One region of the Streptomyces sp. SM18 genome, then DNA from elsewhere that is predicted to be linked to it. Evidence: riboswitches for the same ligand, from Rfam matches in the RefSeq annotation. Region 1 holds a riboswitch; each other region holds the start of a gene.

The links. A riboswitch is a leader RNA that binds a small molecule or an ion and turns the genes downstream of it on or off. The one in region 1 is predicted to bind cyclic di-AMP.
Positions count from the first base shown of each region.
Region 2: linked by a shared signal. The riboswitch ahead of B9S64_RS25025 (M23 family metallopeptidase) and the one ahead of B9S64_RS02100 (C40 family peptidase) in region 1 are both predicted to bind cyclic di-AMP.
Region 3: linked by a shared signal. The riboswitch ahead of B9S64_RS17650 (M23 family metallopeptidase) and the one ahead of B9S64_RS02100 (C40 family peptidase) in region 1 are both predicted to bind cyclic di-AMP.
Region 4: linked by a shared signal. The riboswitch ahead of B9S64_RS20435 (C40 family peptidase) and the one ahead of B9S64_RS02100 (C40 family peptidase) in region 1 are both predicted to bind cyclic di-AMP.

Region 1 covers NZ_CP029342.1:510,983-513,162, reverse strand. The annotation lists gene B9S64_RS02110 (ATP-binding protein) at 234-671, shown strand; partial or broken gene B9S64_RS34810 (LysE family translocator) at 703-816, shown strand; gene B9S64_RS02100 (C40 family peptidase) at 865-1,335, opposite strand; cyclic di-AMP (ydaO/yuaA leader) riboswitch at 1,339-1,505, opposite strand; gene B9S64_RS02095 (hypothetical protein) at 1,875-2,180, opposite strand, start outside.
Region 2 covers NZ_CP029342.1:5,540,227-5,542,406, reverse strand. The annotation lists gene B9S64_RS25030 (GntR family transcriptional regulator) at 1-32, opposite strand, end outside; gene B9S64_RS25025 (M23 family metallopeptidase) at 270-1,142, opposite strand; cyclic di-AMP (ydaO/yuaA leader) riboswitch at 1,157-1,326, opposite strand; gene B9S64_RS25020 (pitrilysin family protein) at 1,518-2,180, opposite strand, start outside.
Region 3 covers NZ_CP029342.1:3,911,820-3,913,999, reverse strand. The annotation lists gene B9S64_RS17655 (aldo/keto reductase) at 1-100, opposite strand, end outside; gene B9S64_RS17650 (M23 family metallopeptidase) at 386-1,429, opposite strand; cyclic di-AMP (ydaO/yuaA leader) riboswitch at 1,441-1,594, opposite strand; gene B9S64_RS17645 (PP2C family protein-serine/threonine phosphatase) at 1,855-2,180, opposite strand, start outside.
Region 4 covers NZ_CP029342.1:4,484,245-4,486,424, reverse strand. The annotation lists gene pcrA (DNA helicase PcrA) at 1-594, opposite strand, end outside; cyclic di-AMP (ydaO/yuaA leader) riboswitch at 851-1,011, shown strand; gene B9S64_RS20435 (C40 family peptidase) at 1,010-2,180, shown strand, end outside.

The sequences.
Region 1 (2,180 bases):
CCCGCCGTGTCACTACCGGGCGCGGAGCCGAGGCACCGCCCGGACCGGCCGGCGCACGCCCGGCCGGAGGGCACCACTCTCCGGCTTAGGGCCGCGGTTCACCGTATCGGGCGACAAGGACCGCACATCTTGGCGGATCGTCCTGCCCGCACCCGGGATCGGTGGCACGCTGACGTACAAGCACGGGCCCGGCCGATCGTGGGTCGGCCGGGGCGGAAGAGGACGGTGTCGCCATGGCAGACCATCAGAAAGCAACCGTCACCCTGCCCAGCGACCCGCTCTCGGTCGCCGAGGCCCGCGGATACGTGGCACGCGTGCTGGCCGGATGGGGGTTGCACGGCTCCACCGACATCGCCGACGCCATCCGCCTGATCGTCTCCGAACTGACCACCAACGCCGTCCAGCACACCTCCGGGCAGTCACCCACCTTCACGGTGGACCTGCGCCTGGACCGGGACGCCGAGCTCTACCTGGGGGTGACGGACAGCCACCCCCGGCACCCCCGGAGGCTGTCAGGGGCGACCCGGCAAGACAACGGCCGGGGCCTGGTCATCGTCCGTGCGCTCGCCGACGAGTGCGGCGGCCGGTTCACGGTCCGCCCGGTCCCGGAGGGTGGCAAGACCGTGGCGATCACCGTGCCCTGGCCCGGCGCCGCCTCCGCCCCCGCCTGAGGTACGCGGCCACCACTGCCGGGGTGGCCCCCGCCTCGGCCGGTGGCCGCGCCCGCCGCGTACCGCCCGCGCCATCGAGGGCGGCAGCGGCGTGGCGCTCACCGCGCCGGGGCTCGCCCTGGTGGGCGGGGCCCAGCCGCACTGAGCCGGACGGATGCCCCGGGACGGGTGCCCCGTCCGATCCGCCGGCGCGCTAGCGGACCCGCCCGTACCAGACGTCGTTCGCCCAGATCTTCTCCAGGCGGACCAGGGCCCCGGTCTTGGGAGCGTGCCAGATCTTGCCGCTGCCCGCGTAGATGCCGACGTGGTAGACGTTGCGACCGGAATGAAAGAAGACCAGGTCACCGCGTTGCCGCTGTGACCTGGTGAGGTGACGTGTCGTGTTGTACTGCTGCTGGGCCGTGCGGGGGAGTTTTCTCCCCGCCTTCTTGAACGCGTAGAGCGTGAGGCCGGAGCAGTCGAACTGGCGGGGGCCCGTGGCGCCCCATCGGTAGGGCGCCCCCTTCTTCGACGCGGCGATCTTGAGCGCCTTCGTCGAGTGGGTCGCGGCCTCGGCGTCGTTCACCATGCCGGGGGCCAGCATGGTGGTGCCGACGGCGACGGTGAGGACCGAGGCCGTACCGACCCGGGCGAACAGAGACGGGACATGAACCTGCGCAGGCATGCGCAACCCTTCGTCAGCCGCCTGTGAAGGATGACCTGTCGGGTTCGGGCTGGCGAAGTTGCCCGGCCGCACACGGCGGCTTCACCCCAAGGGCTGACCGGAATCCGGTCGGCCCGCTGTGCTCGGGTCCTCCACTCCTGCCGATCCACTCGTGTCGACCAGTCGTCCGGGCGGCGGCAGGACTCGGCGTCCGCCCGGACCGCCCCGCCGCGGCGGCGGGGGCTTGTCGTCCCTCGGATCTTTACGCACCGATCATCGGAATTCCGAGCTGAAAGGGTGTGATGTGAGAGTGGTCACGACTGATCCGTTCAGGTGGCCGGGGCGCTCATGGCCCCTTCGCGTCGCGCGCCGACCAGCCCCGCACCAGCGACGGAACAACGGATCGCGCTGAGCGTCCGCGCGCACCGCGCAAGTTGAGCCGTCGCTCGTGCGGGGGGCCACCTACGCCGAACGAGCGAGGAAATCCGCACCGGTGGTCGGGCGTGTCGTGAAGCCGTGCCGAAAGGCCCACGGGATACGGGAGTCGGCCGGGGCGCCGGTCAACTCCCGTCCGCCGGAGGAAGCGCGATCCGGCCGGCGCGCCGCTCCCCGTCCAGCAGCCGCAAGGTGCGGTCCAGCGTGCCCGCGTGGAGCCGGCTCTCGCCCCGGTCATGCATCAGGGCCAGCGCGTCGCGCAGCGCGGTGGCCCGGGAGGCCAGCGCCTGGGCGGCCCGCAGCGCGCTGTAGGTGTCGCCGCCGCGGGCCGGGTTGATCCGGCCGACCTGGTCGAGGACTTCCAGATAGCAGTCGACGAACTCGGCTTCCGCGCGGGTCAGCGCGGGGAGCGGTGGAAGTCGGGGGGAGAG
Region 2 (2,180 bases), 5.0 Mb from region 1:
GCCGTGCACACCGAATGCGCGGGAATGCGCATGTCCGAACCTCCGCCTTGATATCCGCTGAGCGCGACCGGCCGACGCCTGTTCCGCGACTCTATGGCAATCGGACCGAATTTCCGACGGCGGGACGGAATTCACACCTGGCTTCCGGCCGGTAAAACGTTTCGCGGTGGTCCGGCGCGCGCCCCGCCCGGCGGGGCCCGGCCCGTACGGCGAAGACCCCGGCGGGTGCCGGGGTCTTCGTCAGGAGCGGGGTGCCGTCCCGGAGCGGTTCAGAGCCGGACGCCGTGCGAGCGGAGGTAGGCGACGGGGTCCATGTCGGAGCCGTACCGCGGGGAGGTGCGGGCCTCGAAGTGCAGGTGCGGCCCGGTGGAGTTGCCGGTCGAGCCGGAGAGGCCGATCCGCTCCCCCGGGGTGACGCCCTGGCCGACCTGGACGTCGATCGAGGAGAGGTGGCCGTACTGGGTGTACGTGCCGTCCGTCATCCGGATCACGATGTTGTTGCCGTACGCCCCGCCCCACCCGGCCTCGACGACGGTGCCGGCGCCGACGGCGACGACGGTGCTGCCGGACGCGGCGCGGAAGTCCACGCCCGAGTGGCTGCCGGAGGACCAGAGCGAGCCGCCGGACTTGTAGCCGGTGGTGACATAGGAGCCGGCGACGGGGAGGCGGAAGGCGTTCAGCCGGGCGCGCTCGGCGGCACGGGCGGCGCGCGCCTCGGCCTGACGTGCCTCTTCGGCACGCGCCTTCGCCTCGGCCTTCGCCTTCGCCTTCACCTCGGCCGCGGCCTTCGCCTTCGCGGCCAGGTCCGCCTGGTGCCGCTGCGCACGGGCCTGGGCGTCGATCTGGACCGCGAGGCTGCTGCCGATGGCCGTGACCTGGCTCAGGCCGGTGGCCTCGGCCACCGGGGCGCCGGAGTCCGCGGCGAGGACCGAAGAGGCCTGGGTGTCGGCCGCCAGGACCGAGGACGCCTGGGTACCGGCCGCCAGGGCAGGAGAGTCCTGGGTACCGGCCGCGAGGGCCGGGGAGGCGGTGGCGCCGACGACGCCGGCGGTGGCCAGGGCGGCGATGCCGACGGCCTGGGCGCTCCTGCGGGACAGACGGCCCGGGGCGCGGTGCTTCCCGGTGGCACGGGTGAACGCCATGGAGGGGGCTGGTTCCTTTCCTTCCTTCTCGCCTACCGGGTTAGCTGACGGGTTCGGAGCAGGAAGGTCTCCTACGGGCACCCGCGGCTCACAGGAGACACGGGCATCCGATTCACCCCAGGGACATGGATGGGTCCCCGGCTCCCCAGGCTCGCGCCTGACGGGGACTCGGCGATGACTGCCCGGTGCCGCGGGCGCGGCATACGTCTGGCGGACAGCCGCACCGACGCTAGGGCGGACACCTTTCCGGCACCAAACGGACAAGCCGATGTGTCGCTCATCCCACAACCCATATACGTACATATGGCCCTGAAAAGGGCAAAAAGAAGACCCCGGCGGGCGACTGCCCACCGGGGTCCGTGCCGTCCTGGCGCGTCAGCCGCCGACGACCGACACCTCGCCGATGCCCAGCGCCCTGACCGGTTCCGCGATCCGGGCAGCGTCACCGACCAGGACCGTGACCAGACGGTCGACCGGGAAGGCGTTCACCACGGCGGCCGTGGCCTCGACCGTGCCGGTCTCGGCCAGGCGGGCGTACAGGTGGGCCTGGTAGTCGTCCGGGAGGTGCTGCTCCACCTGGTCGGCCAGGGTCGCCGCGACGGACGCCGCCGTCTCGAACTTCAGCGGGGCCACGCCCACCAGGTTCTGTACGGCGGTCTCGCGCTCCGCGTCGGTGAGCCCCTCGGCCGCCAGGGTGCGCAGGACCGTCCACAGGTCCTCCAGCGCCGGTCCGGTGGACTCGGTGTCCACGGAACCGCTGATGGCGAGCATCGCGGCACCCGTCGCCCCGGAGGCGGACCCGGGCGCCGTCGAGCGCAGCACCTGGCCGAAGGCCCGCACGCCGTAGGTGTAGCCCTTCTCCTCACGCAGCACGCGGTCCAGCCGGGAGGTGAGGGTGCCGCCCAGGCAGTAGGTGCCGAGCACCTGTGCGGGCCAGACGCTGTCATGGCGGTCGGCGCCGATCCGGCCGATCAGCAACTGCGTCTGCACGGCCCCGGGGCGGTCCACGACGACCACCCGGCCCGTGTCGTCGGCGGT
Region 3 (2,180 bases), 3.4 Mb from region 1:
AGGAGGCGGCCTCGTCGGCGGTCCAGCCGAAGACGTTGCCGCCGAGGGCGAGCGGGAAGACCTGGAGGCTCGAAGCGCCGAGTGCGCGATAGGACGTCATGCCGGAGGTCAACAGGGCGGCGGAAGTCACTATTCCGCTCGTACCGCCGATCGTGTCAGACGTCTGTGCCGGACCTTCCGTGTCAGACGTCCGTGTCAGGAAGGCCGGACCGGAGACGGCGCGGACCGGCAGCCCTGGCGTCGGGGGGTGAGCGTCAGGGCTGCCGGGGTTTCAGAAGCACCGGAGGGGTGCCCGGGGTACGCCGCTGGACCGCCGCGGCACGGCGCGGCACGCCGGTCCACCGTCGCGGCTGGGCGGCGCGCGCCGGTGGACCGGCGTCGGGGCTCAGACCGTCAGGCCCTTGCTGCGGAGCCAGCTCATCGGGTCGATGCCGGAGCCGTCCGCGGTGTGGACCTCCAGGTGGAGGTGAGGGCCCGTCACGTTGCCCGTGGCGCCGACCCGGCCGATGGTGTCGCCGGTGTTGACCCGCTGGCCCGCCGTCACGTCCATCGAGGACTGGTGGCAGTACCAGATCTCGGTGCCGTCGTCGAGCTCCAGCACCGTGCGGTAGCCGTACGAACCGGACCAGCCGGCCGACTTGACCGTCCCGCCGTGCACGGCCTTGACCGGGGTACCGGTGGGAGCGGCGAAGTCGAGCCCGGTGTGCTGGCCGGAGGACCACAGCGATCCGGCCTGGCCGAAGGTCGAGGTGATCGTGTACGAGGAGGTGGGGAGGGAGTAGCTGGCGGCCAGCTTGGCGAGGCGCTCGGCCTCCGCCTTCGCCTTCGCCGCTTCCTCCGCCGCCTTCTTCTCCGCCGCGGCCTTGGCCTCGGCCGCACTCTGCTGCTTCGCGGCTTCCTTCGCGGCCTGTTCGGCCGCCGCCGACTCCTCCGCGGCCCTGGCCTCGGCCTCGGCACCGGACTGCTGCTGCTCGGCCTGCTGGAGGATGCGGGCGCGCAGCGCCTCACCGGCGTCGGTGGCGCCCTGCTCGGCCTCCGTGGCGGTGATGCCGGCGCTGGTCAGCGGGGCGGACGCGGTGACGGCTGTCGTGTCGTCCGCGTCGGAACCGCCGGACATGAACGCGCCCACACCGGGAAGGGATGAGGGATCGGGAAGATTGTCCTTGACGGAATCGGGAAGGGAGATGGAGACCGGCGGCTTGCCCTGCGCGGTGGCCATGCCTCCCGCGCCGACGGCCGCGATGACGCCGACACCGAGGACGGTGGAGCTACGGGCGAGACCGCGCTGCTTGGCCACGCGATGCCTGCCGCGAACGGGCCGGAGGGAATCCTCGGTGGGATTCCATTCTCCCCGCGTCGTGTTCTCGTCACCGAAGGCCGCGGGCCTGAAGGGGGACGAGGTCTCGGGGGCAGGCTGATTCGACGCCACGTGGGCGCACTCCTTTCCTTCCTTCTCGCCTACCGGGTTAGCTGACGGGTTCGGAGCAGGAAGGTCTCCTACGGACCCCTGACGTCTCTCACGAGACACAGGTGTCCGATTCACCCCATGTAGGTGGTTCCCCGGTTCCCTTGCGGAATTCGGCGCTCGCGCACGGTGCCGCCTCTTGCGACGACTGGGACGACCGCGCTGCGTTATCGAACGTTAATAGACACCGGGGTCCGATTCCAAGCCGTTCCCACTGATCGTTCACGACTTCGGGCGGGACTTATCAGCAGGAATCGGGGTCAAGCGGGCGCCTGGAGCGCCTCGTGCCCGGTCGTCAGTTTCTGACGGTTCGTCAAATGTTATGCGGAGCGGGTTCTCGTGATCACGGACGGTCGCGACCGCTCATCCGCCGTCCCGCCCCGCGACGCTCACGGTCTCCGCGGGCCCTGTCGGCCCGTGTCGGGCCGTCCGACGGCGAGCAGCGCCATGTCGTCCGTCGTCCGGCCCCCGGTGTGCAGCCGGACGTCGTCGGTCAGCGCGGAGAGCAACTCCTCGGGCCCCGGGAAGGTCCGGCCGCGCAGCCGTCCCGCCGGGTCGTAGAAGACACCGCGCGCGTTCCGCGCCTCCGACAGGCCGTCCGTGTAGACGAGCAGCGTCGCCCCGGCGGGCATCGGCCACTCGTCGGACCGGTCCGGCCACATGTCCAGGCCCATGCCGATCGGCAGCGCGGGCACAGCCGGTGCCAGCACCTGGA
Region 4 (2,180 bases), 4.0 Mb from region 1:
CGGGTAGCGCTTCGGGTCGAGGTCCAGGTCGCGGCAGACCAGGGCCATCAGGCGCTTGGAGTCGGCCGCGTCGTAGATGGAGAACGACGAGGTGAAGCCGAGGAGCTTGGACTCGCGGCGCAGGATCCGCACGCAGGCGCTGTGGAACGTCATGACCCACATGGCGTTGGCGCGCGGGCCGACGAGCTCCTCGACGCGCTCCTTCATCTCGCCGGCGGCCTTGTTGGTGAAGGTGATCGCGAGGATCTGCCCCGGATGCACCCCTCGCTCGGCCAGCAGGTGGGCGATCCGGTGGGTCAGCACCCGGGTCTTCCCGGAGCCGGCACCGGCCACGATGAGCAGGGGGGAACCGGCGTGCACGACGGCGGCGCGCTGCTCGGTGTTCAGCCCGTCCAGCAGGGCGGCGGAGTCGATGACGGGCCGCGGGGCGCCGTCGCGGTAGTGCGTCTCGCGCGGCGGCGGAGGGGTGTCGAAGACATCGCCGAAGAGGCCCTCCGGCACCGCTTCGGGTGCCTGCTCCTCGGGAGGCGGCGGGGGGCCGTCGTCCGCCTGCTGGAGGCCGGCCAGGAAACTGTCGTCAAAGAGGCTGCTCATCGCCTCACGAGTCTAGGCCGACCCACCGACACTACGGAGCGGCATCGGCAGGATGACCCCAACCGGTCACCCACGGCGACGACCAGCATGCGGACCGTACGATTCCGGGGCCGCGAACAGGGCCGGCGACCGCCGTACGGGAAAGGTCACGAAAACGTATCGGGCATATCGAACATCAACCTTCACAGGGACACCACGGTTGGCTAGCGTGCTCGGTCAGGTGACCCGTTCCCCCTCTGAGGCGAACCACGCCACGCGGGCGCCTCCGCCGAATCCGTCCTCCCTCGCGGGAGACCGGAACCGGGGACCCACACGCAGCACCGGGGTGAATCGGTCCGGCCCCATGGGACCGTAGGGCAGCCTTCCGTTCCGCCCGAACCCGACAGCTAACCCGGTAGGCGGTCCACGGAAGGAGATGCCGGCCTTGGCATCGCATCGCAAACCGCGCACCCGCCTGCGCGCCACCACCCCCGCCGTCGGCCTCACCACGGCCGCGCTCGCCTCCGTGACCCTGCTCTCCACGCAGACCGCGACGGCCGCCCCCGCGAAACCGGCACCCACCATCGAGGAAGTGCAGAAGAAGGTCGACGGCCTGTTCCGGCAGGCGGGCACCGCGACGCAGAAGTACAACGAGGCCAAGTCCGCCTCCGCGAAGCAGCGCGACGAGGTGGACGCCCTGCTCAAGGCCGCCGCCGAGCGTGCCGACAAGCTCAACGAGACGCGGCGTGAGCTGGGCCGCTACGCGACGGCGCAGTACCGCGGGGGCTCGATCGCCCCCACGGCCACCTTCTTCCTGGCGGACGACCCGCAGTCGTACTTCGACCAGGACCAGTTGATGAGCCGGATGACCAGCCGGCAGCAGAAGGCGGTCGCCGACTTCCGTACCCAGCAGCGCGAGGCGGCCGCCAAGCGGGTCGAGGCGACGAAGAGCCTCCAGACGCTCACCGAGTCCCAGGCGGAACTGCGCACCAGCAAGCAGGAGGTCCAGGAGAAGCTGTCCGAGGCGCGCTCCCTGCTGTCGAAGCTGACCGCCGAGGAGAAGGCACGCCTCGCGGAGCTGGAGCGGAAGAAGGAGGCGGAGGCGAAGCGGAAGGCCGAGGAACTGGCCCGCCAGCAGGCCGCCGCGAAGGCCGAGGCCGACCGCGCCGCCAAGGAGGCGGCCGCCGGCCAGGGCACCGGCTCGGGCACCGGCTCCGGTACGGGCACGGGGACCGGGACCGGCGGCACCGGCTCGGACGCCGGCTACGCGTCGAAGGCCGAGAAGGTCCTGGCGTTCGCCCGCGCCCAGATCGGCAAGCCGTACGTCTGGGGGGCGACGGGCCCCTCCTCGTACGACTGCTCCGGGCTCACCCAGGCCGCGTGGAAGGAGGCGGGGGTCACCCTGCCCCGCACCACGTGGGACCAGGTCAAGGTCGGAACCCGGGTCGCCACGGCGGACCTGCAACCGGGTGACCTGGTCTTCTTCTACGACGACATCAGCCACGTGGGCATCTATAAGGGCGACGGGATGATGATCCACGCGCCGAAGCCGGGAGCGAACGTCCGCGAGGAGTCGATCTACTACATGCCCATCTACGGGAGCGTGC